4 regions of the Rahnella sp. 2050 genome follow, and region 3 is predicted to be linked to each of the others. Evidence: predicted binding sites of a transcription regulator. Region 3 holds the regulator's gene; each other region holds the start of a gene.

Region 1 (8,047 bases), on a different contig from region 3:
AAATAGCCGGAGTATTCGATGACTTCAGCCGCCGTGCGGGCGATCATCAGTTCGCGCGGATTACTGGTCACCCGCGCTGCGCCGACGCTGATTTTTGCCGGATCGCCGACCTGATCGACTTTAACGATGTAATCCACCTGATCCTGCACCAGGCTGGCGGGCATATTAGGGAAGGGCACCAGTTCTTCGGTCAGCAGCACCACGGTTCTGGCGAACTGTGCATCCACCATCGCGTAGCCCAGCGAACCGCAGCAGGATTTACCGTGCGTGCCGTTGGCATTGCCGAATTCATCGCTGCATGGCACGCCGAGAAACGCGACATCAATCTTCAGCTCGCCGTCCTGCAATAATTTAACCCGCCCGCCGTGCGAATGGATTTGTACCGGTTCTTCCATCAGCCCGTGAGAAATGGCATCGGCCAGTTTGCCACGCATCCCGGAGGTATAAATACGGGTGATGACGCCGTTGCGGATAGGTTCGATCAGCGCATCGTTGCAGGTCATCAGCGAACTGGACGCCAGCGTGAGGTTTTTAAAACCGAGCTTCGCCAGTGTGGCGACGACGTTATTAATGACCTGATCACCTTCACGGAAAGCATGGTGGAAGGAAATGGTCATGCCGTCTTTCAGGCCGCTGCGGGCGATCGCCTGTTCCAGTGAATCACAAAGTTTACGGTGCAGGCGGGCATCGGGATCGGAAAGATACGGCGTATTGCGGTGCGCGCCGTCAAAGGCAGTCAGATGCCTGAGCTGCGGATAAAGGCTGTGCAAAGTTTCAGTTAAATGACTCATTATCTTGATATTCCTGTGCAAAATTGAGGGCTAGCGACGGATGCCGGATGCACTGGCGCGTTCCAGTACCACCTGCGCATGGTTAATGATCGGGCCATCGATCATCTTGCCGTTGAGCGAAATTACGCCCAGACCCTTGCGCTCGCCTTCCTCTGCGGCGGCAATCACGCGGTGCGCATAGTCGACATCTTCCTGCGTCGGTGCGTAAGCGTTATGCAGCAGCTCAATCTGTCGCGGGTTGATCAGGGATTTGCCGTTAAAGCCCATCTTGCGGATCAGTTCCACTTCACGCAGGAAACCGGCCTCATCGTTGATGTCGGAATACACCACATCGAAGGCGTCAATTCCGGCGGCGCGTGCCGCGTGCAGCACGGCGCAACGGGCATAAAACAGTTCGGTACCGTCGCCGCGCTCGGTTTGCATGTCCATCACATAATCGAAAGCCGCCAGCGCGATGCCGATAAGACGCGGCGAGCAGCGGGCGATCGCCACGGCGTTAATCACACCAATGGCCGATTCGATGGCCGCCATAATTTTGGTGGAGCCACCTTCGCGACCGCAGTCTTTCTCGATGCGTTCGATATGCGCTTCCAGCTCAAAAATATCTTCCGGCGTATCGGTTTTGGGTAAGCGCACCACATCCACGCCCGCCCGCACCACGGCCTCGAGATCTTTAAGGCCAAAGGGGGTGCTGAGCTGATTGATGCGCACCACGGTTTCAATATCGCGATACATCGGGTGTTGCAGGGCATGAAATACCAGAATGCGTGCGGTATCTTTTTCGCGCAGCGAAACGGCATCTTCCAGATCAAACATGATGGAGTCAGGGCGATAGATAAATGCCGTGGATAACATGGCGGCGCTGGACCCCGGCAGGAACAGCATACTGCGGCGGAGTTTTTTCATCGTAATGTCTCCCAGTTAATCTCTTCAGCCTGTGCCGCACGCAGTACTGCACTTTGTACCCGGGCGCGGATCACACAATCCAGCGCACCTTTATCTTCGATAATCACCAAACCCGCGATGACGCCGAGTGCACTCAGCGTGTCATTCACTACACTGCGGATCTGGTCGCCAAATTGTTTGGCGACCTCGCTGCTGATCACCACATTCAGCTCACTGGCCGGGGCGATTTTTACCAGTAAATCGCTGGATTCAACCGTGCCTGCCAGCGCCTCCTTCACAATTTTCATCAATATTTCCTGCTGTTAACAAAGTGAGGGTGAAATAATAAGGACATCGTCATGCGCCGGTTCTGCGGGCGCAGTGGCGGAATAGTGTTGTTCAAGGTGTACATAAGTGCTGAGCGGAACAATGTCCCGGATGCGCGGTAACTGATGCGCCCGGAGCAGCACACGCACTTCTGAGGCCGAAATGGCCCGGCCGCTGGCGTGACGTTTGCGCGGCAACTCAATCACCTTCAGCGGTGGCGACGCCAGGCGTGCGGGCGCTTCCAGCCAGTCATGCATGTCGCAGTTGTACTGATGGGTCACCGGACAGAAAGGCTCGCTGCCGACAAAACGGTGGGTAATGCCTAACGCCGGTGCGATGTACTGACGAAAAATCAGCAAATCCATCACGCTCCACGCCTGATTCACCAGCCCGGCGTCCTTGAGAAAATAGCCAGGAAAAGTTGCGCGGGAGATCAGGTATTCAGAACCGGCATGTACCGTCACGTTGGGCAGGTCCGCGACACCCAGACGGACCATTTCAAGACGTTCTTTAAACGGGAAATACGACACATCTTCGCTCACCACAAACACATGCAACCAGTCGCAGGTTGCCGCTGCCTGTTCTGCCAGAAAGCGATGCCCGAGGGTGAACGGGTTGGCATTCATTACCACGGCACCGATGCGCTGGCCGCTGTGATGATGGCGTTGCAACCCGCGGCAATAATGGCTGATGCCCACCGGCGTGTTTTCCATCAGCACGGCAACGTCATCCCATTGCACCAGCGGGTAAAATCCGCAGCCGCGAAAGCGCTGCAGATTCGATGGCCGCGTATAGAGAAATAAATGGAATTTGCCGCCGGACACCGCCAGATTTTCCACTTCACCCAGCAATCTGGCGCTGAGATTTTCCCCGCGCCAGTCGGCGGCCACGGCGACGCATTTGATAGTGTTGCTGACCAGACCGGCACAGCCGACCAGCCGGCGGCCGGAGCAGGCCACCACGAACTGCTCAATGTCGTCATCCATGCCTAACTGGCTTTGCTGCAACAGGGTGCGGATATCCTCCAGCATGCCTTCCGGCGGCTGGCTGACACTGATGACATGAAAGTCCGGTTGGTCACGGCTGAACATAATGCGTTCCTGATGTCGGCTGTAAGTCAAAGCGATGTTTAAAACGCCGGGCTGAATGCCCGGCCAGTTCGGTCAGTGTTAACCGGTTAGTGGGCTGCCTGGGCATGACTCACCTGACGGCTGGCGGCAACCTTCGTGTCTGCTGCGACAATCATATTGCTGAGATGACCAATCTTTTCGATTTCTACTTCGATACGGTCGCCGGGTTTCATAAACAGCGGCGGTACGCGCTTTTTACCCACGCCGCCCGGTGAGCCGGTAATGATCACGTCACCGGCACTCAGCGAGGTAAAGGTGCTGATGTACTCAATCAGTTCGGCGACTTTGTGGATCATGCTGCGGGTGTTGTCGTCCTGCACCATGTGGCCGTTCAGCCAGGTGCGGATCGCCAGGGTGTGCGGGTCGGGGATTTCATCGGCGGTGGTCATCCACGGTCCGAACGCACCGGTTTGCGGCCAGTTTTTACCGGCGGTAAACCAGGTGTGCTGCCAGTCACGGGCGGAGCCGTCCATATAACAGCTATATCCTGCGACATGAGTAAGTGCATCTTCGCGGGAGATATTTTCCCCCGCAGAACCGATAATCACCGCCAGTTCACCTTCGTAATCGAACTCGACAGAAAGGCTCGGTTTGATAACGGGAGAGGCATGGCCGGTTTGGGAATCGGCGAAGCGGACGAACAGCGTCGGGGCCGGATTATGCTGATCAAACTCTTTACGCTTTTCGGCGTAATTCATGCCGACACAGAGAATTTTTTCCGGATTCTGGATCACCGGCAGAAAAGTCAGGTCGTCGAAATCCACATCAGCGGGCAGGGCAGCCAGCGCCTGGGCCTGTGCCAGTGCATTGCCTGCCAGCAGGGCTTTGAGGTCGGGATAACGTTGCCCGAGATGACGGCCGAGGTCGATCATGCCGCGCTCTGTCGCGATGCCGTAGGACTTGCGTCCCTGATAGAGATAACTTGCCAGTTTCATAAAAATGTCCTGAATTAAAAAAGGGTTAGCCCGGCGTCAGACAAGGAAGTTGCCAAGCACCAGCAGGGAGACTGAAACATTGATGGCGCCGCCAATGCGCGTAGCAATTTGGGCAAATGGCATCAGTTGCATGCGGTTACCCGCTGTCAGAATGGCGACGTCACCGGTACCGCCCTGACCGCTCTGGCAGCACGAAACAATGGCCACATCAATCGGGTGCATGCCAATTTTCTTGCCGACGAAGAAGCCGGTGGCGACCAGCGCCGCAACGGTGCTGACAATGACCAGGAGATTAGAAATGGTGAATGCGGCGACCAGTTCCTTCCACGGTGTGATGGCCACGCCGACGGCGAACAAAATCGGGTAGGTGACGGAAGTCTGGAAGAATTTGTACACCACCTGAGAACCTTCGAGGAGGCGGGGTGAAACGCCGTGCGCCAGTTTCAGGCCAACGGCCGCAAACAGCATGCCGACCGGTGCAGGAAGACCAATCAGTTTGTGTAACAGCATGCCCACCATATACAGCAGAACGGCCAGCAGGGCGCCTGCCGCGATGGTGGTGACATCCGTTTTACCACCGGTGCCGCTCAGCTTGCTGCTGTCAGCGGTGGCATTTTTGGAAGACGGCATCAGCTGGCCTTCGCCGGTCAGATGCGGATAGCGTTTACCTAACTGATTGAGTGAGCCGGAAATGACGATAGCGGTCAGACCCCCCAGCATCACGATAGGCAGAATGCGACCCAGCGCTACGCCCTGATCCATATGCAGGATGGCTGCATAACCGATGGAAAGTGGAATCGCTCCTTCACCGACGCCACCGGCCATAATCGGCAGGATCAGGAAGAAGAAAATCTGGAAAGGTTCCATGCCCAGCGACAGACCAACGCCCATCCCGACCAGCATGCCGACCACTTCGCCACACAGCATCGGGAAGAAAATACGCATGAAACCCTGGATCAGCACTTTGCGATCCATGCTCATGATGCTGCCCACGATGATGCAACAAATGTAGAGATACAGAATGTTGGTGCTTTTATAGAACTTGGTGGTGGATTCCACCACGACATCCGGCAGCAGGCCGTAATAGACCAGTGCGGAAGGAATGAACGTGGCGCAAATCGCTGCCGCGCCCATCTTGCCGATGAAAGGAAGACGTTTGCCGAATTCGCCGCAGGCGAATCCAAAGAATGCCAGCGTGGCGACCATGACCACGATGTCGCTCGGCAGTTTGCCGTCGAGACAATCTATTGCGATAAGCAACCCCGCCATGGCAAACAGCGGCAACGGAATAATGCCGATTTTCCAGGTGTCGAGAATGTGCCACCATTTTTCTTTTAATGAGAGCTGTTTTGCGGAAGAAACTCCCGCGGGAACAGAATAAGTGTCGTCGGTTGTACTCATGATGAATCCCCTGTGTCAATTTGTGCAGGGAGTGTAAGAGGAATAATAACCGGTAATATGTGAAGTGCCGCAAATTAGACAGGGTGTTTTAAAGGAGCGAAAGGTTTTTATGGTTTTAATTAATTTAAAAATTCGTGATGCGTTTATTTTCTCGTGGTTTTTATGGTGTTATTTGTAATTATAATATTAATGTTAATTTATCGTGAAATAGCTGTTGTGAATTATGTGTTGTGCCGTCAGAGGCTTGCGGTGCCTGAAGGTGTTCTGCGGCATGCCTCGCAACTTTGATCCTTCATTCTGACGGAAATACCGGGAAATGATAATCTTCACATACTGTTTGTTAATATCACGGTCTGGCGATAGGTTCTCCGATGCGGTTCCGTCTTTCTTTTCAGATAAAGCTTTTTGTTTATCTTGTTCTGTTATTTATGGCGCTTTTTTCGCTGACAGGTGTTTATTACTATCACGATATAGAACGTCAGTTATATGAAGATATGGGTATTCGTGCAAAAGTTCAGGCAGAGGAAATTGCACTTATTCCCTCATTAATTACCGCAGTTGAAAATAAGGACATTTCAGCAATTAACAGTTTAATGAGGAATATTTCTGCTCACAGCGATGCCAGTTATATGGTGATCGGCGATGGTAAAGCGATACATCTGTTTCATTCGATTTATGCTGACCGCGTCGGAAAAACGCTGGTCGGAGGGGACAACGAAGAAGTGCTGGCGGGTAAAAGCACCACCACCGTCCGGCTGGGTGGGATCGGGCTGTCGCTGCGCAGTAAAGCACCGATCGTGAACGCGCAAGGCAAGGTGATGGGTATCGTTTCTGTCGGCTATCTCACCAGCCACATCAACAGTCTGACCGTTGAAAAAGCCATCCGCATTTTACTGGCGGCCGCTACCTTGCTGCTGGCGTTGTTTACCTTTTCATGGTTTTTTTCACGTTCGATTAAACGACAGATGTTTGCGCTGGAGCCCCGGGAAATCGGCCTGCTGGTGCGTCAGCAAAAGGCGCTGATGGAGTCGATTTACGAAGGGGTGATCGCCATTGATGCGCACTCCCGGGTGGCGGTCATCAACCAGGCGGCCAAAAAGCTGCTCAACCTTGATGTGCCGTCCCGTGAACTGCGTGGTCAGCCGCTCAGGCAGGTGATTGCGCCGGTCAGTTTCTTTGACCCGCAGGTCATGCTGAAAAAAGACATTCACGACGAAATCTGCCTGTTCAATAACCTGACCGTGATTGCCAGTCGGGTGCGGATCATGCTGGAAGACCAGCTTCAGGGCTGGGTGATCACTTTTCGGGATTGCAGCGATATCGACCGGCTCAGCATCCAGCTAAGTCAGGTGCAGCGTTATGCCGATAACCTGCGGGTGATGCGGCATGAACAGCTCAACTGGACGGCAACGCTCGCTGGCCTGCTGCATATGGGACGCTACGATGAGGCGATTCGTTATATCGAGGCCCAGTCTGAAAGTGCGCAGGAATTGCTGGATTTCGTTTCAGAGCGGTTCTGCTCGCCAAGGTTGTGCGGTTTATTACTCGGAAAATATGCCCGTGCCCGGGAAAAAGGTGTTGAGCTCACATTCGATCCTGCCTGTGAATTAACGTATCTGCCTGCTGCGCTCAGTGAAACTGAACTGATGTCGATCATCGGCAACCTGCTGGATAACGCCATCGAAGCCACGTTACTGCGCGGCAGTGATGCCGGGCCGGTTGAAGTGTATGTCGTTTCCGGCACGGATGAGCTGGTGATTGAAGTCGCTGACCACGGCATCGGGATTGCGCAGGAGCGGCGCGAACAGATTTTTGCGCTGGGGGTGACATCCAAAACGCAAGGCGATCACGGGCTGGGACTGCATCTGGTTGCCAGCTATGTCAGCCATGCGGGCGGAACCATTGAAGTGTCCGATAATCCGCCGAGCGGCGCTGTTTTCTCGGTCTTTATTCCGGTGTGCTGCCCTGAAGAAAAGGGTGGTTTTATGCCGGTAATCCCCGACCAGAAGAACTGGAAGAGAGCAAATGATGCAAGCTGAAATGATTGACGTAATGATTGTTGAAGATGAAAACCAGCTGGCACAACTGTATGCCGAACTGATTGATAATCACCGCTGGTTGCGACTGGTGGGTGTCGCATCCACGCTGCATGAAGCGAAAGTGCTTATCGAAGAAAAGCGGCCGCAACTGCTGTTGCTGGATAACTATTTGCCTGACGGTCAGGGGATTTCACTGATTGAGGATGACCTGCTGAAGAGAACACCCTGTTCGGTGATTTTTATCACCGCCGCCAGCGACATGAATACCTGCAGTCAGGCGATCCGCTGTGGTGCTTTTGATTACATCCTCAAGCCGGTGTCGTGGAACAGGCTGCAACAATCGCTGGATCGCTTTATCCAGTTCAGCCAGACACAGCGGACCTGGAAAGTGGTGGATCAGCAAAACGTAGACAGCCTTTATCAGCTCCAGGCGAAGGATTTCACGCCGAAAGCGGGTAATAAAGGCATCGAGGAAAACACGCTGAATCTGGTGGAAGGCATCTTTATGCAGGATGCCGGACGCTGCTATTCAGTGGATG
Region 2 (8,047 bases), on a different contig from region 3:
AAAGATCTCCCACCTGAAATACAGCAACCCTTATGCCAACTTGCAAAACCCCTTGGAAAGCGACAATCTCGATGGTTTGAGAACTGTCTTTATTCGGTGGGACGGGCAACCGTTCAGGCTAAGTCTTTCATCTATTTATAAGCGTAGTTTGGCATTAAGAAAATTTCCTCTCTGGTTTTGGCGTTTTTTAAGTCATATCAATGACTCAGTTGTGCGGAATGCTCTGAAAAGCCTTACAGGACGTGCCCTGCAGAGCGGAAGTTGTTTCTTTAGTCATTTTTATTTCATATTTTGCAGTTAAATTGTGCGATCGCCCCGGTTTTTCTGGATATGTCTTTTTATAGACCCAGAATTGCTAAGCGTGACGTTTAAGGTTCATTTACACTAGCGACGTTTTTTTACTTAATGGAATTAAGACAATGAAAATGATCAATCTAAAAACACTGTCCATCGTTAGCGCGGCAGTGCTTTGCAGTCATGCTGCCGTGGCGGGAACCTGGCAGGCGGGTGCATCTGCGCTGGTCGCTCCGGATCCGTACCGTGGTAATAATGACCACGTATACCCGGTACCGATCATCAATTACGACAATGATGATTTCTATTTTCACACCCTGATGGCGGGCTATTACCTGTGGAATGATGACGCCAACAAACTGAGCGTCACCGCCAGCTATTTCCCGTTGAGCTTTGACCCAAGCGACAGCGACGATAAGCGCATGAAGCGCCTCGATAAACGTCACTCAACGCTGATGGCCGGTCTGGCTTATTCGCATAATGCCGAGTGGGGTACCCTCCGCGCCAGCTTCAATGCGGATACGCTGGATACCAGCAATGGCATGACTGCTGATCTGGCTTATCTGTATGCCATTAAAGGCTCTAACTGGGCTGTGGTACCGGGCTTTGGTGTGACCTGGTTTAGCTCGAATCTCACCCAGTATTATTATGGCGTGACCAAAGACGAATCCCGTCGCAGTGGCTTCCATAGCTATTCCCCGAACGACAGCTTCAGCCCGTATGTTGAAGTCTCCGCAAAATATAACTTCACGCCAGCATGGCAAGGGTTCGTGACCGGTCGCTACCTGCGTCTGTCCAGTGAAGTGACCGACAGCCCGATCATCGAAAATAACTGGACTGGCGTGTTGTGGACGGGTGTGACTTACACCTTCTGAGGCAATGCACCATCATGGTGAACATATTGCACATTAGTGGGGCGTATCGCCCCATTTGCACATTTATAGATCAGTAAATTTTCAAAGAATCGAATTAACTTTTCAGCTATGACCCAACCGGAGGAAACAGATGAAAGCGAAGACCGTGCAATTGCCTGATGGCACGACAGTACCCGCAATCGGACAAGGTACCTGGTATATGGGGGAACGGAACAGTGATCTCCGTGCCGAAGTGAAGGCCTTGCAGCAAGGGCTGGATGCCGGTATGACGCTGATCGACACTGCAGAAATGTACGCGGATGGCGGTGCGGAAAGGGTGGTCGGTGAAGCGATATCCGGGCGGCGTGATGACGTGTTTCTGGTGTCAAAAGTGTATCCGCATCATGCCGGTGGCGCGAAAGCGATCGCCGCCTGTGAGCAAAGTCTGAAGCGTTTAAAAACAGATTGTCTAGACCTGTATTTGTTGCACTGGCGTGGTTCGATTCCGCTACATGACACTGTCACGGCGATGGAAAAATTGCAGCAATCCGGCAAAATCCGGCGCTGGGGTGTCTCTAATCTTGATACTGACGATATGCAGGCGCTGTGGAAAATCCCCGGAGGCAATGCATGCATGACCAATCAGGTGCTGTATCACGCGGCAGTCCGTGGCATTGAGTTTGACCTGCTGCCGTGGTGTGAGGAGCACAGCGTTCCCGTTATGGCCTATTGCCCGCTGGCGCAGGCCGGCAAGTTACGTCACGACGTCCTGACTGCACCGGTGATGCAGGAAATCGCCAACGCTCGGGGTGTCAGCAGCGCGCAGATTGCTCTGGCCTGGGTAACGCGCACCGGTAACGTGATCGCTATTCCTAAAGCGGTACAACCGCAGCACGTGAAAGATAATGCGGCGGCGCTGACGCTCAGCCTGACGGCCGATGAAATAGCACGAATTGACACAGTATTCCCGGCACCGAATCATAAAACGCCGCTGGATATGGTTTGAAGTCAATCATTCACATCGGTCATCAGACGATAAAAAGGGGCCATCTGGCCCCTATGTCATCTTTGCTGCAAACCTAAACCGGTTATTTACGGACAGAGAAGGTCACTGCCAGACGCGCTGGCGCGGCATGCGTAGAGGTGTGTGTATGAGAAACTTGCGCCGTTTCAACGCACACCATGGTTTTATATCCGTCATCCGGCATATCAGCCATGCTCACCGACAGTGCAGAACCCGGATTCCAGGCCACCACATCGGCGTTATTTTCATGTGCGACAACCAGCGTACGTTTCAGAACCGGATCAACGATTTCGCTGGTGGCTTGCGGCTGGGTGTAGATGCGGTCAGTCTGGCCCGTGAAGGTCAGATCACCGTCTTCCTGCTTGGCTTTTGCGCCATCGACTTTATCAATAAAGCTGTTGCCCAGGCCTTTAATAGTGACATCGGCGATGTCGCCAATGTTGAAATAGGTGTGCAGGGCGCTGTTGGCTTCGAAATCACCGGTCGACTCCAGCTCGATGTGGCAGGTTGCCCCGAGCGTGAAGCGTGCCGTCAGCGTGAATGCATGCGGCCATAATTCCAGTGTTTCAGGGGAGCTTTTCAGCGTTAAGGTCAGTACCACATTTTCGTCAGTTTCTTTGTGGTCAGTCAGTTCCCACGCAACGTTACGTGCAAAACCGTGTGAGGGTTTGCCCGCCGGACCAAACCACGGCCAGCAGATAGGGATACCGCCACGAATCGCAACGCCTTCTTTGAACGCGCTGGCGCTGCTCATCCATAGCACCGGCTCTTCGCCTTCAGGCTGCCATGCCAACAGATGTGCACCTTGCAGGGCAATGGCAGCACGGACTTTCGGATGAGTCACAACGAGTACCGGCAGTTCGTCGACAAGACGCTGGCTAACGGAGGTAGAGATTTGGTTTACGATCGGAAGAGAAAAGAGTTGTTCTGTCATTATCTAAAATCCTGTCAGGGTTAAACAATTACGATTTTGAACCAAGACTACACATGAACCAAACCCGTCTGTTTGATCGCACTCATGTGCTGATAAAAAAGTGCATCCGACAGAAAGCAAAAGGGCGACTTGCGTCGCCCTTCAATCAGTTCATTCACATAACCAATTATTTGGAAACGTGAGCGATCAGATCCAATACTTTGTTTGAATAGCCAGTTTCGTTGTCGTACCAGGAAACCAGTTTCACAAAGTTGTCGTTCAGCGCGATACCTGCTTTCGCATCGAATACGGAAGTCAGTTTTTCGCCGTTGAAGTCGGTAGATACTACGTCGTCTTCGGTGTAGCCCAGAACGCCTTTCAGATCGCCTGCTTCAGAAGCTGCTTTGATTACTGCGCAGATTTCTTTGTAAGACGCTGGTTTTTCCAGACGTGCAGTCAGGTCAACAACAGAAACGTTAGGAGTAGGAACGCGGAACGCCATACCCGTCAGTTTACCGTTCAGAGCTGGGATAACTTTACCTACTGCTTTAGCAGCACCGGTAGAAGAAGGGATGATGTTCTGGGATGCGCCGCGGCCGCCGCGCCAGTCTTTGTGAGACGGGCCATCAACGGTTTTCTGAGTTGCGGTAGTTGCATGAACAGTGGTCATCAGTGCTTCAACGATACCGAAGTTGTCGTTGATAACTTTAGCCAGTGGTGCCAGGCAGTTAGTGGTGCAAGATGCGTTAGAAACGATTTCCTGACCTGCGTATTCTTTATGGTTAACACCCATAACGAACATTGGGGTGTTGTCTTTAGAAGGACCAGTCAGAACAACTTTCTTAGCGCCTGCAGTGATGTGCTTACGAGCAGTCGCATCATCCAGGAACAGACCAGTAGCTTCAGCTACAACGTCAACGTTAACTTCATTCCATTTCAGGTTAGCTGGGTCACGCTCAGCGGTAACACGGATGGTTTTGCCGTTAACAACCAGGTGACCGTCTTTAACTTCAACAGTACCGTTGAAACGACCATGAGTTGAGTCGTACTTCAGCATGTATGCCATGTAGTCCGCGTCTAACAGATCGTTGATTGCTACGATCTCAATGTCAGAACGTTCTTGAGCAGCACGGAAAACAATGCGACCGATACGGCCAAAACCGTTGATACCTACTTTGATAGTCATATATTCCACCAGCTATTTTTTTAGTGAATAAAAGGTTGGTTGTAAAATTACAAAAACCTTGCTGAGCGTCAAGCGGAATCGTGTCAATTATTGCTGTAAGTCAAAGCGACGACCTACTCTTGCTCGCTTATTGCACGTTCCGTTTTTAAATCGGCTCACAACCACATGGGGGCGAAAAACAGAATATAAAGAGCCGGAAGATCAGGAGTGTGATCGCCATCACAAGTTGCAAGCTGGCTAACGCTGATGCCATACAGTTTAGGACAAAACGGGCAGACTCGTTGTTAATTTTTTGTTATTATAAACTGTTATTTAAGTTGATTTTTATATTCGTCAGAGAACGAGAATCATGAGCATTGAAGCCAAATCTTCCCCTACACTTGACCAACTCACTGAAATTCAACGTTATGTCACGCAGGAGCACGGAACAGAACCTCCGTTCTCCGGAAAATTGCTGCACAACCACCGCGAAGGGATTTATCATTGCGTGGTCTGCGAGTCAGCGTTGTTCTACTCCGATACCAAATACGATTCCGGCTGTGGCTGGCCAAGTTTTTATCAGCCAGTTAACCCTGATGCGATCAAATATCTCACTGATAATTCGCATAAAATGGCGCGTGTCGAAATCCGCTGTTCCCGCTGTGAAGCTCATCTGGGGCATGTTTTCCCGGATGGCCCGAAACCGACAGGTGAACGTTACTGCATAAACTCTGCCTCAATGAGCTTTACGGATGGCAAAAGTGGCAATAAAACCCGCGGTTAGTTCGCAAGAAAATGGTGATGTAATTTTACCGACAAAATCGATTCAGCTATTATTCAAAACCGTTTGAATAATACAGATGAACACAAGGTGCTCAGATGGAAATTAATCAACTTATTGATGTAATGACGCCGGAAATTTACGCACGTCTCGCGCAGGCAGTTGAACTCGGAAAGTGGCCGGACGGTGTCGCGCTGACGCCGGAACAGAAAGAGCACAGCCTGCAGGCCGTGATGCTGTATCAGTCGCGTCACAATGTTGATGCCCAGCACATGAGCATTGGCACGGACGGGCAGATTGTCACCAAAAGCAAGCAGGAACTGAAACAGCAATTTACGCAGGATACGCTGATTAAACTGAAGCCGGAGTAAGTGGGCGGGTTGCGAAAGTGCTGTTTGCTGATAAAGGCGCTGAAGCGCCTTTATCAAGTCAGACGGGAAGACAAATTCAGCCTGTTACTGCCTCAGAGGTACTGATTTTTGCCCCTGCTTTACGCATCGCTTCAACCGCTTCAGCACTGTCTTCGGGTTGCAGATTGACGCCACGGCAACCGTCGGTCAGCAGTGTCACCTGATAACCTTGCTCCAGCGCATCCAGCACCGTGAATTTCACACAGTAATCCGTCGCCAGCCCCATCACATACACATGTGTAATCTGCGCCGCTTTCAGCCAGTCATTGAGCATCGTAGCAGCACGATGTCCGTTATCGAAAAACGCACTGTAACTGTCGATGTCAGGATTGGTGCCTTTCTGCACCACAAAATCCACCTGCGGCAGATTCAGCCCCGGGTGAAATTCAGCGCCCGGTTCACGCTGAACGCAGTGAACCGGCCACCAGACTTGCGGCAGACCGTTCAGTTCGCCCGACGTCCAGGGCTCCGCGTGGGAATTCACCGCAAAGCTGCGATGTCCCGCCGGATGCCAGTCCTGCGATGCCACCACGGCGATGTCATGGCTTTTACACCATGTCATCATCTTATTGGCAACCGCAATCGTGGCGTCGCCGTCAGTCACGGCCAGCGCGCCGCTGCGACAAAAATCATTTTGCAGATCGACCAGCAACAAAGCAGATTTCATATCGCCCTCTTATTTATTCGGTGAGTTCGCCGCGCAGGTTTTGCTGCATCAGTTCGCGGATTTCCTCGGGAGTGTGTGACTGGCTGAGCAGATAATGCAACTTGGTCAGTGCCGCTTCCACGGTCATATCAAAGCCGCTGATCACACCGGAATGGGCGAGGGCGTTGCCGGTGGCATAGCCGCCCATGTTGACGCGCCCTGAAATACATTGCGTCAGATTAACCACCACAATGCCGCGCTCAGATGCGTCTTTCAGCACTTTCAGCAGGTCGCCTTTTTGCGGGGCGTTACCGACACCGTAGGAGCGCAGGATCAGCGCTTTTACCGGTTGCATCAGGAAGTTTTGTACCACTTCGGCGGAAATGCCCGGGTAGATCGTTACCACGCCGATCGGTTGTGGCGTGATGTGATGCACTTTCAGCTTCGCCGCAGGCACTTCAGGCAGTGACGGCGTGGAAAGTCGGCGGATGTGGATCCCGGCTTCCAGCAGCGGCGAAAGGTTCGGTGAGGCAAAGGCATCGAAACCATCTGCGTGCGCTTTGGTGCTGCGGTTGCCGCGATACAGACGGTTGTTGAAGAACAGGGTGACTTCGTTGACCGGATGATTCGCGGCGATATACAGCGAGTTCAGCAGGTTGATCTGACCATCAGAACGCAACGCTTCAAGCGGAATCTGTGACCCTGTCACAATCACCGGTTTGCTCAGATTTTCCAGCATGAACGACAGTGCAGAAGCGGTGAATGCCATGGTGTCGGTGCCGTGCAGGATAACAAAACCGTCGTAGTCGTCGTAATGCGCCTGAATATCGTCGGCGATGTGCTGCCAGTCTTCCGGCGTCATGTCGGAGGAATCCATCAGAGGCGCGTATTCCTGAATGGTAAATTCAGGCATCTCAGGGCGATGGAATTCAGGCATCAGCGCCAGCTGACGTTGTAAATGGCCGGACACCGGAATGTAACCCTGTTCAGAACGCTGCATACCGATTGTGCCGCCGGTATAGGCAACGTAAATAGATTTTTTAGTCATCGAAGATGTTCTTTTTTAGAAAGGTGAAAGCAACTGCGCTAAGTATAAAGGCTTCGTGGCTGACGTCCCACCCTAAAAAAGCCCGGAGTTCTCAGCAAGAAGCTCCGGGCTGTGCATTAAGGCGATTCTTTATCCCACATTATCCCAAAACGGAACGTTACTTCACATCACCACAGGTCAGGCAGAGTGCGTAACGGTTCTGCGGATCGTTCATGTTGCTGAACAGGTCAGCCTGTGATTTCAGCGCCATGGCCATTTTGCTCACCGGCGCAGGCAGATACGCCTGGATTGCCGCTGGCAACATAGCGTGGACCGATGCGCTGACCTGCGAGAATACCAGGTCGCTCAGGCTTGGCTCGCTGACATACCAGTTCAGTTGCCATTTTGGCAGTTTGGCCAGTTCAGCGGCTTTCTTCACAGCGTCATCGAAATCACCCAGCTCATCAACCAGGCCATTGGCTTTGGCATCTGAACCGATCCACACGTGGCCCTGGGCGATCTGGTCGATCTGCTCAGGCGTTTTGTGGCGTGAATCGGCAACCAGACCGAGGAAGGTTTTATAACCGTTCTCGATATTGAGTTGCATCATCTGCGAGAACTCCGGCGGCAGCGCTTTGGTGGAAGCGATATCCGCCAGCGGTGACGTTGCCACGCCGTCGGTATGCACACCCGCGTAATCGAGCGTGTTCTGGTACGTGTTGATTACACCAAAGATACCGATGGAGCCGGTGAGGGTGCTCGGGCTGGCGATGATGTAGTTGGCTGGTGTTGAAATCCAGTAACCGCCGGATGCCGCCATACCGCCCATTGAAACCACAACCGGTTTACCTGCGGCTTTCGCAGCCGCGAGTTCGGAACGGATGACTTCAGAAGCGCTGACGCTGCCGCCCGGGCTGTTAACGCGCAAGACAA
Region 3 (8,047 bases):
ATGGATATAAGACGATCCGACCGTAAACGCCTGTAAGCCGATGTGCCACCAGCTCAGTTGCGCATCCTGATAAACAAAATCGGCCTCTTCCAGCACTTTCAGCAGTCGAAAGGTGGTGGAAAGGGGCAGCGACAAATTCTCTGCAATGTTGCTGACAGAAGAACTGCCGCCGGACTGCGCCAGATAATTCAACACCGCAATGCCGCGTTCTAAGGCCTGAGCGCCCTTTTGCGAACCAGAACCAGGCTGGCTAGGACGCCCCCGTTTTTTTACTTCGGCCATCTCACATTTCTCCAGCATCAGGCGCTGAGCGCCCGCGTTTCGCTTGTTTTCAGATGCTTGTATCTTATGCAAGATGCTTTATAGCGTCACGACTTTAATCCCGCCGCAACGGGTAAAATAAGCTGATAGCCCTGAGGTAACTGACTGATATCACAGTTGTCTGCGCCGCCACGATCGACGGTGAGAAAATTCGTCACCGTCTCAAACGCAAACAGCGGATGGTGCCAGACATTCCGGTGATAATTCACGCCCTGCAGGCCGTTGGTGATAAAGGCTTTCAGCGTGGAGATGTCCGGCGTCTCGCCCCCTGCCGCAACAATCACGATAAAGCGCTCGCCCTGCATCGGCACAAACGCCTGTGAACCGAGCGGGTGTTTTTCGAGTTGCGTCACCACAATGGGCAACGGTGCTGGCTGGGCGCGGTTGATGCTCACCAGCGGGCGATCCTGCCCGAGGATTTCCACGTTGGTCAGATCGTGGTACCGCTCAACCTTGCCGTCGTTGATATGAAAAAAATCGCGACCTGTCGTCTCAATCACATCGCCGTAAACCGCGAAGGCCGCCTGGGTCAGCGGGTAAACCGGAAGTTCCATGGCATTCATCCCTGCATTTAAAATAAAACCGGTGAGATAAGCCCGCCAGATTGGCGGATTTATCCTCAATGCAATTACTGTAGAAACTTTTTCCAACTTGCTCAATCGAAATATGGAAAAAGATTCCATAAAATTGATGAAGTCCACAATTCTCATCAGGTTAAATCTATAAAATCTTTTTCATTCAATGCATTAACATTACTTCAGGTGACCTATGCTGGATGAGGAGTCGATTAAAACCTTTATGCACGTCGCGCAAACAGGCAGCTTTTCCCGCGCGGCAGAGATGCTGCATAAAACGCCCGCGACCATCAGCTATCGAATTAAGATGCTGGAAGACAGTGCCGGGACGTTATTGCTCAACCGCACGACCCGTACGGTGTCGCTGACGCCCGCCGGACAGCATCTGCTTGAACGATGTCGCCAGTGGCTAACCTGGCTGGAGGGTGTACCGGCAGAACTGCAGCAGATTAACGACGGCATTGAGCGCCAGCTGAATGTGGTGGTGAACAATCTGATGTACTGCCCTGAAACTCTGGCGGCGTTATTAAGCTGTCTGACGCAGCGCTACCCGTTCACGCAGTTCACTTTCACACGACAGATTTACATGGGGGTATGGGATACGCTGCTGTACGAAGATTTTCAGCTGGCGATTGGCGTCACCGGCACCGAATCTCTTTCTAACGCCGTGAATCTGCTGCCGCTGGGTGAAGTGGACTGGATTTTTGTTCATGCGCCCTTTCATCCGCTGCAGCACATCACTGGCATGCTGGAAGAAGCGGTGTTGCGTCAGTACATTGCCATCAATGTGGAAGACACCTCGCGCCATCTGAACAAGCGGGTAGCCTGGTTGCTGACCGGGCAACGGCAGATCATCGTGGCAGATGTGGCGACTAAACTGGCCTGTCACCTGAAGGGAATGGGTATCGGTTTTCTGCCGCGCCATCTGTGCCAGCCATATCTCGACAGCGGCGAGCTGATCGCCCGGCAAATCCGCTATCCGCGCGCCCCTTCCCCGCTCAGTCTGGCGTGGAAAAAGGAGTACACAGGCAAGGCGCTGCATGACATTGTTTCTCTGTTCCACCAGAAAGACCCGCTGATCCAACCGTTGCTGGCGGGTTTAGAATAGTGATGCCCTCTTTGGCTTCGCGAATAAATATGGTAACAATAGGCTTAATTATGCGCAGCCTTGACGCCAGATCTTCGACCACAGAAAAGACCGCGTCTCGCCTGCCTGCATCACCTTTATGGAGAACAGCGCATTATGTCAGCCAAACATCCTGTTATTGCCGTGACCGGTTCGAGCGGTGCAGGCACCACGACCACCAGCGTGGCATTTCGTAAAATATTTCAGCAGCTTGGTTTGCGTGCGGCGGAACTGGAAGGCGACAGTTTTCATCATTTCACCCGTCCTGAAATGGATGCGGCAATACGCAAGGCGCGCGATCTGGGACGTCATATCAGCTACTTCGGGCCGGAAGCCAATGACTTTGGTTTGCTGGAAAAAAGCTTTATCGAATACGGTAAAACCGGCACTGGCCGTTCACGTAAGTATCTGCATACTTATGACGAAGCCGTTCCCTACAATCAGGTGCCGGGTACCTTTACGCCGTGGCAGGCGTTGCCGGAACCGACGGATATTTTGTTTTACGAAGGGTTACACGGTGGTGTGGTGGCGGACAAAATTGACGTTGCCGCGCAGGTCGACCTGCTGGTCGGCGTAGTGCCTATCGTCAACCTCGAATGGATCCAGAAACTGGTGCGCGATACCGGCGAGCGCGGGCATTCCCGTGAAGCGGTGATGGATTCCGTCGTGCGTTCGATGGATGACTATATCAATTACATTACGCCGCAGTTTTCCCGCACACACATCAATTTCCAGCGGGTACCCACCATCGACACCTCGAACCCGTTTGCCGCCAAAGCCATTCCGTCACTGGATGAAAGCTTTGTGGTGATTCATTTTCAGGGACTGGATGACATCGATTTCCCGTATCTGCTGGCCATGCTGCAAGGGTCGTTTATCTCGCACATCAAAACACTGGTGGTGCCGGGCGGCAAAATGGGGCTGGCGATGGAGCTGATCATGGCGCCGCTGGTGCAGCGCCTGATGGAAGGCAAGAAGATCGAGTAAACTTTATTCGGCTGCAATCACTTCAAAGCTGTGGGTGATTGTGGCCGCTTTACCCAGCATCAGAGACACAGAACAGTATTTTTCGGCAGACAGGCTGACCGCACGTTCAACAATCTTATCGGTCAGATCCTTACCGGTGACGATAAAATGCAGATTGATGTGAGTGAACAGACGCGGCGCTTCTTCGCGGCGTTGTGAGGTCAGCTTCACTTCACAATCACGCACGTCATTACGACCTTTTTGCAAAATTGACACCACGTCGATTGCACTACACCCCCCTGCGGACATCAGTAACATTTCCATCGGGCTTGGGGCTTTATCACCCGCGTTTCCATCCATTGAAATCTGATGACCCGATGCAGACTCACCTAAAAATGTCAGTCCTTCAACCCATTTGACACGTGCATGCATGAACTATTCTCCCGGTGAATAAACTTGTCGAAATCTGCTCTCAGAGTACCCTTTCACCTAAAATCTGGCAACGTAACCCGATCGCCATCATGCTGAAGCGAGACAACAGAAGACAGCATCTCAAACCTGTGCTACAAACAAAGCCGAAACATACTTTCCAGTAAATTGCGGTGACGGTTTTTGCGGTTTAAGTACAGAACCCACGGTGATGACAGCAATAAACAGGCTGTTGCACTCCGACATCCGCTTGCAGCATTTCTGGAGAGTTATATGCTGAAAGGGCGCTTTGGATTTGAAGTGCCGTACAGGGAACTCTGAGCCCTGTGATTTTGGGCAGCGATAACAACAGAGGATAATAGCAAATGGTTCTCGGCAAGCCACAAACAGACCCGACTCTTGAATGGTTCCTGTCTCACTGTCATATACATAAGTATCCTTCTAAAAGTACGCTGATTCACCAGGGTGAAAAAGCCGAAACGCTTTACTACATCGTGAAAGGGTCAGTTGCTGTCCTGATTAAAGATGAAGAAGGCAAGGAAATGATACTGTCCTACCTTAACCAAGGTGACTTCATCGGTGAGCTGGGACTCTTCGAAGAAGGTCAGGAACGCAGTGCCTGGGTACGTGCTAAAACTGCCTGTGAAGTGGCTGAAATTTCATATAAAAAATTCCGCCAGCTGATTCAGGTTAACCCGGATATTCTGATGCGTCTCTCCGCGCAGATGGCCAACCGTCTGCAAGTGACGTCAGAGAAAGTCGGCAACCTTGCCTTCCTTGACGTTACCGGTCGTATCGCTCAAACCTTGCTCAATCTGGCTAAACAGCCTGATGCAATGACCCATCCGGACGGGATGCAAATCAAGATTACCCGCCAGGAAATTGGCCAAATCGTCGGTTGTTCACGTGAAACAGTCGGACGCATTCTCAAAATGCTGGAAGATCAAAGCCTGATCTCCGCACACGGTAAAACGATTGTCGTTTACGGCACACGTTAATCCCTCAAAAATTGGCGCGGCAAAACACTGTCGCGCCTTTTTTATGGGCTAAGCTTTACCCATGACGCTATGGCGAAGACTGTTTTACCATCCTGAAGTGAACTACGCGCTGCGCCAGACGCTGGTGTTGTGCTTACCTGTTGGCATTTGCTGGCTGTTTGGCAATTTGCAAATGGGCCTGCTGTTTTCCCTCTGCCCGGCCTGTTGTAACATCGCCGGTCTGGATACCCCGCATAAACGCTTTTTCAAACGCCTGCTCGTCGGCGGTTCACTCTTTGCCGTGAGCAGCCTTCTGCTGCAACTGATGCTCGAAAGCTGGCATATACCGCTGCCGCTGATCATGCTGTCGCTGGCGTTACTGCTCGGCGTCACCGGTGAAATCAGCCCGCTGCATGCGCGCCTGCTGCCCGGTGCGCTGGTGGCGACTATCTTCACGCTGAGTATGGTGGGCGTGCGCCCGATGTGGCAGGCCCCGGTGTTGTTCGCCGCTGGCACAGCCTGGTACGGATTGTTTAACTGGGCGTGGTTTCGTATTTCGGAAGAACAGCCGATGCGCGAAACACTCAGCCAGCTCTATCTGCAACTCGCGGATTATTTCGAAGCCAAGTACAGCCTGCTGACGCAACATACCGATCCCGAAACCGCGTTACCCCCACTGCTAGCCCGCCAGCAGCAGGTTATCGACCTGATTGCCCTGCTTTATCAGCAATTACACATGTTGCCCCAGCACGGACATCATCATCACCATAAGCGGCTGTTTCAGCGTTTTCAGGTGGCGCTCGATTTGCAGGAGCACATTACAGTGAGCCTGCATCAGCCGGAAGAAGTGCAGAAACTGGTGGAGGAAAGCCATGCCGAAGCGGTTATCCGCCGAAATGCACAGGTGATTTCCACCCGTCTTCGGGTGATTGCCGACGATATTCTTTATCACCGTTTATCCGGGCGCTTTACGATGGCCAATGAGCTGACCGCGCTGGAGAAAATCGCCGCGCGCAACCCGGACAATCCGGTAGGTCAGTTTTGTTATTACCATTTCAGCCGCATTGCCCGTCTGTTACGCACACAGCGGCCGTTGTACAAACGTGACCTGATGAACACCCAGCCGCGTTTGCCCTTCTGGCCCGCGCTGAAAAGCTATCTTTCCTTCAAATCCGTGGCACTGCGTAATGCCGCACGTTTGGGCATTATTCTGGCGATTGGCAGCAGTCTGGGTCTGTTCTTCAATTTGCCCAAACCCTACTGGATCTTGCTGACTATCATGTTGGTCAGCCAGAACGGTTATAACGCCACGCGGGTGAGGATCCAGCACCGTGCACTCGGTACGCTGGCCGGATTGCTGATTGCCTCAGGCTTGCTCAAACTGGAACTGCCGGAAGGCACCACGCTGCTGTGCATGTTGCTGATCACCCTGTTGTCCTATACCGTTCTGCGCAAAAACTACGGACTGGCGATGGTCGGCATGACGGTGACTGCAGTGTATACCCTGCAATTGCTGGCGATGAACGGCGTGCATTTTCTGGTACCACGACTGGTCGATACCCTGATCGGCTGCGCGCTGGCCTTTGGTGGCACTATCTGGCTGTGGCCGCAATGGCAAAGCGGTTTGCTGCGCCAGAATGCACACCAGGCGCTGGAAATCTATCAGGACGCTATCCGCCTGCTGCTCGAGGAAAGCCCCGACACCGCCAAACTGGCGTACACCCGTATGCAGGTCAATCAGGCGCACAATAAGCTGTTCACTTCGCTAAATCAGGCGATGCAGGAGCCGGGTTTTAACTCACATTATCTGGCGGATATGCGTTTGTGGGTGACGCACAGTCAGTTTGTGGTTGAGCATATCAACGCGATGACGATCCTCGCCCGCGAGCATTACATGCTGCCGGAAAAACTGGCGACAGAGTATTTACAGACCTGCGAAATCGCGCTGCAAAGCTGTCAGCAACGACTGCTCTACGACGGGCCGGGCAGCGAGAACAACCTGTTTAATGCGCCGGAACTTCACCCGGATATGCCACTGACCGAAATGGAACGCCATCTGCGGCGCGTAATTTCACATCTCAGCGTGATGCATACCATCTCGTCACTGGCGTGGAAGCAGAGGCCGCATCATGGGATCTGGCTGACGCGGCGGGCGTGAAGGGGGATGCCCCTTTCAAATCCCCGTTTTACTGGCTTGCAGCCAGACTGCTTTTTGAAATTGCGAATATCTCGGTTTCTCAAGTACGGATGCCGTGTACTGGCGTTCTTTTAAACGGATTGAGAAAGTTTCGGTTTTTCAATTGCCGTGTTCGCTTAACTCACCGAGCCGAAACCGACCAAAGAGGGCTAAGACGAGCCCTCTTTGGAATCTCCACGTCTTAAACTGCGCGCTTCGCTCGTAGGCTATGTTCCAGCAACCACAGCGACAGGCTGGAAATCTTGCCGCGTTGCGGTTCCTTCTCTCGGTCTTCGAGCCACTGGTCTCGAAGCCGCTCCGTTCAGCAAGATTTCTGAATCGCCCGCAGGATTCTAAATTCAAAAGGAGAAGGGTTTTATCTTTTAGAAATGTCGATTGGCGTGCTCAAAAATGGCACCGAATGAACGGTTCGAGACCTATGGCTCGAAGCCTGAAATTCGGGAATCGCGCAGCGATGACATTTTGCGCCACACACTAATGCGCCAGAACATGTCCGCCGTGCCCGCGACAGCGCGCAGTGAAAAAGCGAAGGGAGATCCAAGAGGGAAAAAGCACTTTTCCCTCTTGGTCGGTTTCGGCGCGAGAGGCCATGTGATAAATGTTAGTGAGAAACCGAAATTGTCTCGATCAAGCGTTTAAAGACGGAGGCGTGGGGATCACCCCCCGCAAACTTTCCCCACGGCTTTCTCAAACCTTTCCATCCCTTCTTCAATATCCGCGAAGTCGATAACAAGCGATGGCGCAAACCGCATCACGTTTGGTCCGGCGACCAGCATCATCAATCCGAATTCTGCCGCGGCGGCATGGAATTCTCCGGCGCGGTTTTTATACGCATCAGAAAGCTCGGCGCCGATCAGCAACCCCTGACCGCGGAACTCGCTGAAGATGTGATATTTCTGGTTGATGGCCTCCAGCGCGCTGATGAATTTCTCGCGGCGCTCGTTGATCCCGGCCAGCACGTCTGGCGTATTGATGATATCCAGCGCGGCTTCAGCGACGGCGCAGGCCAGCGGGTTACCGCCGTAGGTGGTGCCATGTTTGCCCGGTTCCATCACCGAGGCCACGTCTTCGGTTGCCAGCATGGCGGAAACCGGGAAACCGCCGCCGAGCGCTTTAGCAGTGGTCAGGATGTCCGGCGTCACGCCGTAATGCATGTAGCTGAACAACTTGCCGCTGCGCCCCATGCCGCTTTGTACTTCATCCAGCACCAGCAGCGCCTGATGTTTGTCACAAAGCTCACGCAGACCTTGCAGAAACGCTTTGGTCGCAGGTGTGACACCGCCCTCCCCTTGCACAGGCTCGACAACAATGGCGCAGGTGTGGTCGTCGATCACCGCTTTTACGGCATCCAGATCGTTGAACGGCACGTGCACAATATCAGCGGGTTTCGGGCCGAAGCCGTCGGAGTATTTCGGCTGGCCACCCACGGAAACCGTGAACAGCGTGCGACCGTGGA
Region 4 (8,047 bases), on a different contig from region 3:
GATAAAGCGCCGGAAGATGGTTTTCACGACGCCGGTACGCTTTGGTGGTCAGCGCCGATACCGCGCTGCTCATAAAGCGGTTAAGCAGCGTACGCCCGGTTTTCTCGCGAGACTTGTCGCGCACAATCAGCAACACCGCCATCGCGATCACCGTACCGATCGCCTGCCCCATCGCGTTATCCAGAAACGACGTGACGTTAAAAACCATCGGATTGCTGAGCACCAGAATATTAATGGTGCCCGCCAGCAACCCGAGCATACCGAGACGACGCTTGGTCACTTCGATACCGATAAAGAAGGTGAAGATCCCCAGCATCAGACACAGCAGGAACAGGCTCTGCTGCGTTGCGGGCATGATCAGCATAAACATCATCGAGCCGACCGGAATCGCCAGCAACATGCCGATAATGAAATCCATCGCCATGCCTTTCGGGTTCGGCGTACGCATCGCCAGCGAAGTCACCACTGCGATGATAATCACGCAACCACTGGCTGACGTCCAGCCGGTCCACAGCCACATCAGGCAGCCGATGGTTGTCGCCGTGAAGGTTCTCAGGCCGTTGACCAGCGCATGGTGACGTTCTGCTGAAACAGGCCGCACCACCACTTCGCCATCGAGCACCCCGCTTTCAATGGTGCTGATACTGCTGTTGGTCTGGATGCCTTTCATCAGCAACAGCGCACGGGTTCCGGCGCCGGTCCAGGCGCTGACCGTCATCAGTACGTTGTCGCTGTGCATGCCGGTAATCATCTGGCGTAATTGTTTCAGTCTGCGATGCACATCCGCCACGTTTTCAGCGGGTTCAGCAAACAATGCTTTCAGTTCAGGCGAGCCCCGTTCCGGAGAGCTTTGCATAATCAGATAGGTTTCGCACGCCTGGGTGATCATGCTCAGCGAGGTGCTGTGCAGCGCTTTCAGGCGCCGATTACACCGCTGCCAGCGCGACGACTCCATCATCAGACTGCCGCGCATCCCGTTCAGCGCGGTCGTGCTTTTCACCAGGTTGTTCCAGGACTTATCGATGTCTTCCTTCGTCCCGCTATTCACGCAAATCCGCATCAGCGCAAACTGATCCAACATCAGCTGACTGACGGCACGGTCAATATCTTTTTTGATGGAACGGGGAGAGAACAACAGGTCAGCGACGATAGCGCAGCAAATCCCGATAACGATTTCACTGCAACGCTCAACCGCAAACTGCGGAGTTTGCAAAGGCGAGCTGGCGGAAGTCACTACGATAATCAGCGCGGTATAACCAGCCAGACCCAGCGCATACGAGTTCTCGATACGAACCAGCGACGACCACCAGGTGCACACGCCCGCCCAGATGCAGCATAACAGCAGCATAACGACCGGTGCGCGGGCGGTAGCAATCACGATCACCAGCGCCGCGATACAGCCGATAAAGGTGCCGATAACCCGCAGAAAACCACGATGACGAATAGCACCGGCAAAGGGTTCACCACCCGCCGCCAGCGCAGGTCCCGACGTTACGATCGCGGCAGTCATGGCCGACCAGCGCGGGGTTTCGAGTTGCAGATAGAACCCGAGAACCAGTGCGCCGAGGATCGCGAACGTCAGCTTGCAGGCAAAACGCACGCGCGGGATAAGTACGCTATTCATCTTTCCGGCCTTAACCAAACTCTCTCAGACGGTGCAGGAGGCGAAGGAACGGGGATCCTTCATCTTGTTTACGGTCATGGCTGCCGGTAATCACGACCGTCGCCGTGGTACCTGCCGGATAAGGATGTTGCTGGTCTTTGTCATCAAGCAGGATTTTCACTGGCACACGCTGTGCCAGACGCACCCATTCAAGGTTGCTGTCGATGGTCGCCAGACCGTTGGTCGCCGCAGAAGAGGAGCTGTTCGTCACCGCCGCCGCTACGCTGTCGACCGTACCGTGCATAATACGGTTGCTGCCGAGCGGCGTGATTTCCGCACGATCCCCTTTTTTCAGCCCCGGCAGTTTGGTTTCTTCCAGATACGCCAGAATGTAGAAGGAATTTTTCTTCACCAGCGCCACGGCAGTCGAACCCCGGTTAATGTAGTTGCCCGGATGAACGGTCAGGTTAGTCACCCAGCCATCAGCAGGTGCGACAACCACGGTACGTTCCAGATCCAGCACCGCCAGATCCCGTGCAGCCTGCGCTTTCGCCAGCTGATGTTCAGCGGTTTGCAGCACGTTATTGGCCTGATCGATTTCTTCCTGCGACATGGCCTGTACGCCCAGTTTCACACGACGTCCGGCCTCGCGCTTTTTCTCAGAAGCCAGCGCCTGGTAATACGCGACGTCAGCACTCGCTTCGTCCAGCGCCTGCTGGTAGCGCGGCTGGTCAATTTTGAACAGTACCTGGCCTTTTTTCACCAGTTGGTTATCCGTTACTGGCACATCGGTAATCAGACCGGTGACATCGGGCGCGATGGACACAACGTCAGCGGTAAACTTGGCATCACGGGTCCATGGAGATTCTGTATAGAACGCCCAGGCTTTGAAGATTGCGATGACAGCCAGCACGACAAGAATCAACGTTATTGTGTAACGTATTATTTTTATGGAGAAATTTTTCACAACGCCCTCAGACGAACATGCAGGAGATCAGGTAGAAAAGACAGCAGTACAACGCTGTGTTGAACAATGCCGGGTGCCAGACAAAATCATAAATTCCGGTGGGTTGCAATATGCGCCGCAGCAGGAAAAACACCACCAGCGCCAACAATATTTCAAAAAACACCGGAGGAAACGACAATCCGAAAATCACCATTACCGGAAGCAAACTCATCAAAAATTCCTTACATTATTACGACGGACAAACACATATCGTCCCGCGCACGCATTATTCGTTATTTTAGGCAACGGCACGCGACCCCGGAGAAAATAATTCAACGGGAGCAGAGCAATGAAGCTGCAGAGTTGCCAGGGAAGTGTGCGAAGGTAAGCATGATGTCAGGAAAACTGAAACCTGAGCTTTATCGCCCGGAAGGGTATATTAGCGTGCTTATTATCAACAGATCAACGTTCTGTGATCTAAATCACTTTTAAGCCAGAGTTAACAATGGACCGATTAAAACGCATGTCGATCTTTGCTCAGGTCGTGGAAAGCGGCTCCTTCACGGCGGCCGCACGACGCCTCGACATGAGCGTTTCTGCCATCAGCCAGACGATTTCAAAGCTGGAAAATGACTTACAAATCAAATTACTAAACCGTAGCACCCGCAGCATCGGCCTGACAGAAGCCGGTAAACTTTATTATCAGGGTTGCCGGAAAATGTTGCACGACGTACGTGAAGTGCATGAACAATTGTATGCCTTCAACAACACCCCGACCGGAACATTACGCATCGGCAGTTCATCGACGATGGCACAAAATGTTCTTGCCGCGATGACTGCGGAAATGCTCACCGAATACCCCGGTCTGACGGTGAATCTGGTGACTGGCATTCCGGCACCGGACCTGATCGCTGACGGACTGGACGTGGTGATCCGCGTCGGCGCGTTGCAGGATTCCAGCCTGTTCTGCACCCGCTTAGGCTCAATGCCGATGGTGGTGTGTGCGGCGCGCAGTTATCTGGCACAACACGGCACGCCGGAGAAACCCGCCGATATGGTGAATTTCTCCTGGCTGGAATACAGCGTCCGCCCGGACAGTGAATTCGAACTGATCGCCCCCGAAGGTGTTTCAACCCGTATTACACCGCAAGGCCGCTTCGTGACTAACGATTCGCAGACCATGATCCGCTGGCTGAAAGCCGGTGTCGGTATCGCGTATGTTCCGCTGATGTGGGTGATTGAGGAGATTAATGCCGGTGAGGTGGAGATTCTGTTCAGGCGCTATCAGTCCGATCCGCGCCCGGTTTACGCGCTGTATACTGAAAAGGACAAACTGCCGCTGAAAGTGCAGGTCTGTATTGATTATCTGACGGATTATTTCAAACGGGTAAGCAAGGTGTATCAGGGATACCGGCAGGGCAAGAAAGTGACTCAGTGGAATTGAGTTCGTATCAAACCAAAAACCCACCTGACCTCCCCTTGTGAAAGGGGAGGGATAACACCGAAATAATCTTCTGCTACGCAGTGCCGCCGACGGTGAGATTATCCAGTTTCAGGGTAGGCTGACCGACCCCGACCGGCAGGCTCTGGCCTTCTTTACCACACACACCGACGCCTTTATCGAGCGCCAGATCGTTGCCGACCATGGAAATCTGTTGCATCGCTTCAATGCCCGAGCCGATCAGCGTCGCGCCTTTCACCGGTTTGGTGATACGGCCTTTTTCGATCAGATAAGCTTCGGAGGTAGAGAACACGAATTTACCCGAGGTGATATCCACCTGACCGCCGCCGAAGTTTGGCGCATACAGGCCAAATTCTACGCTACTGATAATGTCTTCCGGCGTTGATTTCCCGGCCAGCATATAGGTGTTGGTCATACGCGGCATCGGCAGATGTGCGTAAGATTCGCGGCGGCCGTTACCGGTCGGCGCAACGCCCATCAGGCGCGCATTCAGTTTGTCTTGCATGTAGCCTTTCAGCACGCCGTTTTCGATCAGCACGTTGTACTGCCCCGGCACACCTTCGTCGTCAATCGCCAGTGAACCGCGCAGACCCGGCAGGGTGCCGTCGTCCACTACGGTACACAGTTCAGAAGCCACCCGTTTGCCCATCTGACCGCTAAATACAGAGGTTCCGCGACGGTTGAAGTCACCTTCCAGACCGTGGCCTACCGCCTCATGTAACAGCACACCCGGCCAGCCTGCGCCCAGCACCACCGGCATGCCACCTGCCGGGGCGGCGACTGCCGTCAGATTCAGCAACGCCATACGCACGGCATCACGGGCAAAAGCTTCCGCACGCACTTCACCGTTAACGGTTTCGAGGAAGTAGTCATAACCAACACGACCGCCGCCGCCACTTGAGCCACGCTCACGACGTCCATCCTGTTCAACCAGAACGCTCACGGACAGACGCACCAGCGGGCGAATGTCTGCCGCCAGCGTGCCGTCGGTGGCTGCCACCAGGATGTTTTCATACACGCCGGTGATGCTGGCACTGACTTCCTGCACGCGCTTATCGGCCGCACGGGCAATTTTGTCGACGCGGTGTAGCAGTTCGATTTTTGCTTCGCGTGACAGGCTTTGCAGCGGATCCAGCGGAGAATAAAGAGATTTATAGGCAATTTCGCCCAGCGTATGCGCTTTGCCATTGCCCTGGTCGCGGACAATGCTGCGGGCAGCTGTTGCACTCAGGTTCAGGGCATTCAGCGTGATTTGGTCAGCATAAGCAAAACCGGTTTTTTCACCGCTTACCGCACGAACACCGACGCCCTGATCGATATTGTAAGAACCGTCTTTGATGATGCTGTCTTCGATCACCCAGCTTTCATGGAAACTGGACTGGAAAAAGAGATCGGCATAATCAAGACGACGTTCAGACAACTGGCCCAAAATGGAAAACAGATCCTGATGACTCAGATTATTAGCAGTTAGTAACTGCTCACTGACTAAGGCCAGACTCATAGATGTTCACTCTCTTTTAGACGACAATCCGGCGTGCAGACTGTGGTCTACACAGTCTGCACGCCAGACAATCCATTGTTACAAGGTTATTAACAGCCTAACACAGCATGAACGAGGTTTCCTGCCACCTTCACGGTGGCGTTACTGTGCGGCGGCGGCTTTTGGATGTTCAACCGGTTTACGCAGAATTTCGTTGATACGGGGTTCTGCGATAGTGCCGTCAATCTGATAGCGGATAAGCGAGATTTTATTCCACAGCGGGGCCAGCACTTTACTGGCAGCGAAGACTGCAACGCCGACTACCGGGTTGATGACGAACGCCGTCGCCACACCTACTGTGGCGGAAATTTCCGGCGCAATGACCGCTTCGAGATCCAATTGCTGATTCACGAAATTGACCTTCCCGGTGATGGCGATATCTGCTTCCAGTCCGTCAACCAGCAGATCGTCGGTATGAAGTACGCCGTCTTTAATCCAGGCCGTGGATTTGATGGAGTCAAAATAGAAGCCCTGCCCAAAGGTATCGCTGAAATCAAGACGCAGTTTGCGCAGCAGCGCATCGAAGCTGACCAGTCGCAGCAATTGTCCGGCGCGGCCCGTGCCGACATCCGCAATTTCGCCTTTGCCCAGCGTGTTTTTCAGGGTGCCGTTCAGTGTGCTGATATCCGGCTTCCACGGCACGGATTTCCAGTGCAAATCAAAGTTAACGTCAAACGGCGCGCCTTTCAGTGGTGTAGTCACGCCAAAGAATGACATGGCCTGCTCAATATTCTTACCGGTCAGCTTGCCTTTCAGGCCGGTGTTTTCGCCCTGCCCGTTCTGCCTCCAGTCGCCCTGCACGTCGAGACTTGCCACGCCGGTATCTATCAGACCGTTACGCAGCATCAGTTGATCGCCTTGCGGTGTCAGGTCAGCATTCACTTTGCGGAAGTTCTGGCCGAGGAACCAGCAGGCTTCACAACGCAGTTGCAATGCCGGCCAGCTGGCAAACGAAATCTTTTCAGTAGCAAACGGATTACCGCCCGGCTGACCGCTGCTGGCCACATCCGCAACCGTCCATTGCGGATTGAAATAGACGTATTTCAGATTAGCCAGCCACGGACCGTTGTCATTCATATTCAGCCTGCCATCGATTTCCTTACCTTTGGCAGTGACCTCCATGCCCTGATGCCCTTGTACCGAGGTGAGGGTCAGGTCATTCCAGACCTGTCCGCCCAGTGTCAGCGCAGGCGTTGTCAGGATAATCTGGTGCGGGAAGCTGAAACCGGCCAGTTTAGTAGTAGTGTCCTGCGTCGCTTTATCCGGTGACAGCAAACCCAGCCAGCTTTCACCATCAAGTGCGGGCAGATGGAGCGTCAGACTGCTGTCATCCGGCAATGGAGGCGTTTTTTTGCTGTTTGCCTGCCACGATGCACGATCGAGTTTCAGTTGTTTACCCAGCAGCCAGCGGCTGTTGAAATGATCTTTGCCCGCCAGCACACCTTGCAGATTAAAACTGTGCAGGTCGCCTTTGACATTCACCACCAGCGGCAGCGGATGACCGGCTTTCTTGCTCAACGGATCGGGTAAGTGACTGCTCACATCTTTCAGATCGGCGTTTACATCGACGGTATAGGTCGGGGTACCTTTGTGCGGCAGCGTAATATTGACGTCGCCTTTCCACGGAGTACCACCCGAAATTTTACTGGCGGCTGCCGCTGGCAAGCCGGGGATTTTAGACAGTTGCCAGTTGGCATCCAGCCCGACCTGAACCTTGAAATCATCCGGCAGTTCCTGCGTGCTGAACATCACGTTGACCGGTTGCCCGAACCAGTTACCGGTAAGCCGGTTACTTTGCAGGTTGCCATTGTCATAACTGAACTGGCCACTGAGCTGACTGATTTTGCTGTTCAGCGGTTTAATAAACAGACTGTTGTTATTGAGCGTGACGCCACCGGATGCACGCACAAGTTCGCCATCAAGCGGAATATCCAGATGTAAGCGACCATTCACTTCGCCGCCAATCTGCAATTCCTGTAGCGCCGAGCCCAGCGAGTCATGCAACGGCGTATCCATGAAATAATCGCCGATATCTTTCCCCTGCCCGCGCAGGTCCGCATCAATAAACAGTTTTTCTTTCAGGTAGTCAGGAATATTGGCAACGACATTGTTACCGTCCACATTGCCCAGTTTGGTGTGCGCGGCTTTCATAAACAGGCCGTCATTAAGGAAATCGAGATCGATATCCAGATCAGTCAGCGCTGGCCAACCTGGCTGGAACTCAAAGGTCGAGTGGCGTAGCGGAACCCACACTTCAAACTGCCCTTCGTTCTTTTTGAACGGGAAATGATGTGGATTGCCGTTGAAGGTCAGGGTGGCGTTATCCACCTGACCGGCCTTTATGGCACCACTGAGATAATTTACCAGATGTTTGCCCATCAGCGGTTCAGGGAAATAGCGCCAGGCCTGACCGGCGTCATACAGGCGAATACCGGCCAGGATATTCAGCCACGGGTCACCTTTGACAGGCTGGTTGTAGCGGAAATCGCCCTTCGC

Evidence for each region. The regulator CRP, encoded in region 3, controls carbon source genes, mostly activating them, when cyclic AMP is high. The targets are predictions, from matches to a motif close to ATGTGANNNNNNTCACAT.
Region 1: ABIC79_RS03815 (2-hydroxycarboxylate transporter family protein) is a predicted target of CRP. The motif match lies at 5,527-5,544, and genes of this name have one in related genera.
Region 2: msrB (peptide-methionine (R)-S-oxide reductase MsrB) is a predicted target of CRP. The motif match lies at 4,479-4,496, and genes of this name have one in related genera.
Region 4: aaeR (HTH-type transcriptional activator AaeR) is a predicted target of CRP. The motif match lies at 3,020-3,037, and genes of this name have one in related genera.

The regions. Positions count from the first base shown of each region.
Region 1 covers NZ_JBEPKE010000001.1:849,722-857,768, reverse strand. The annotation lists gene citF (citrate lyase subunit alpha) at 1-791, opposite strand, end outside; gene citE (citrate (pro-3S)-lyase subunit beta) at 822-1,697, opposite strand; gene citD (citrate lyase acyl carrier protein) at 1,694-1,984, opposite strand; gene citC ([citrate (pro-3S)-lyase] ligase) at 2,000-3,094, opposite strand; gene ABIC79_RS03820 (fumarylacetoacetate hydrolase family protein) at 3,181-4,068, opposite strand; gene ABIC79_RS03815 (2-hydroxycarboxylate transporter family protein) at 4,105-5,469, opposite strand; gene ABIC79_RS03810 (ATP-binding protein) at 5,841-7,508, shown strand; gene ABIC79_RS03805 (response regulator) at 7,498-8,047, shown strand, end outside.
Region 2 covers NZ_JBEPKE010000001.1:369,356-377,402, reverse strand. The annotation lists gene ABIC79_RS01590 (MipA/OmpV family protein) at 420-1,169, shown strand; gene ABIC79_RS01585 (aldo/keto reductase) at 1,300-2,154, shown strand; gene ABIC79_RS01580 (D-hexose-6-phosphate mutarotase) at 2,237-3,106, opposite strand; gene gapA (glyceraldehyde-3-phosphate dehydrogenase) at 3,273-4,271, opposite strand; gene msrB (peptide-methionine (R)-S-oxide reductase MsrB) at 4,621-5,034, shown strand; gene ABIC79_RS01565 (YeaC family protein) at 5,130-5,402, shown strand; gene pncA (bifunctional nicotinamidase/pyrazinamidase) at 5,479-6,108, opposite strand; gene ansA (asparaginase) at 6,122-7,135, opposite strand; gene sppA (signal peptide peptidase SppA) at 7,293-8,047, opposite strand, start outside.
Region 3 covers NZ_JBEPKE010000004.1:366,005-374,051, reverse strand. The annotation lists gene allR (HTH-type transcriptional repressor AllR) at 1-282, opposite strand, end outside; gene ABIC79_RS17740 (ureidoglycolate lyase) at 369-875, opposite strand; gene allS (HTH-type transcriptional activator AllS) at 1,090-2,004, shown strand; gene ABIC79_RS17730 (phosphoribulokinase) at 2,140-3,009, shown strand; gene ABIC79_RS17725 (OsmC family protein) at 3,013-3,420, opposite strand; gene crp (cAMP-activated global transcriptional regulator CRP) at 3,783-4,415, shown strand; gene ABIC79_RS17715 (YccS/YhfK family putative transporter) at 4,477-6,552, shown strand; gene argD (bifunctional acetylornithine/succinyldiaminopimelate transaminase) at 7,248-8,047, opposite strand, start outside.
Region 4 covers NZ_JBEPKE010000002.1:120,673-128,719, reverse strand. The annotation lists gene aaeB (p-hydroxybenzoic acid efflux pump subunit AaeB) at 1-1,624, opposite strand, end outside; gene aaeA (p-hydroxybenzoic acid efflux pump subunit AaeA) at 1,635-2,570, opposite strand; gene aaeX (p-hydroxybenzoic acid efflux pump operon protein AaeX) at 2,578-2,781, opposite strand; gene aaeR (HTH-type transcriptional activator AaeR) at 3,055-3,993, shown strand; gene tldD (metalloprotease TldD) at 4,067-5,512, opposite strand; gene yhdP (AsmA2 domain-containing protein YhdP) at 5,654-8,047, opposite strand, start outside.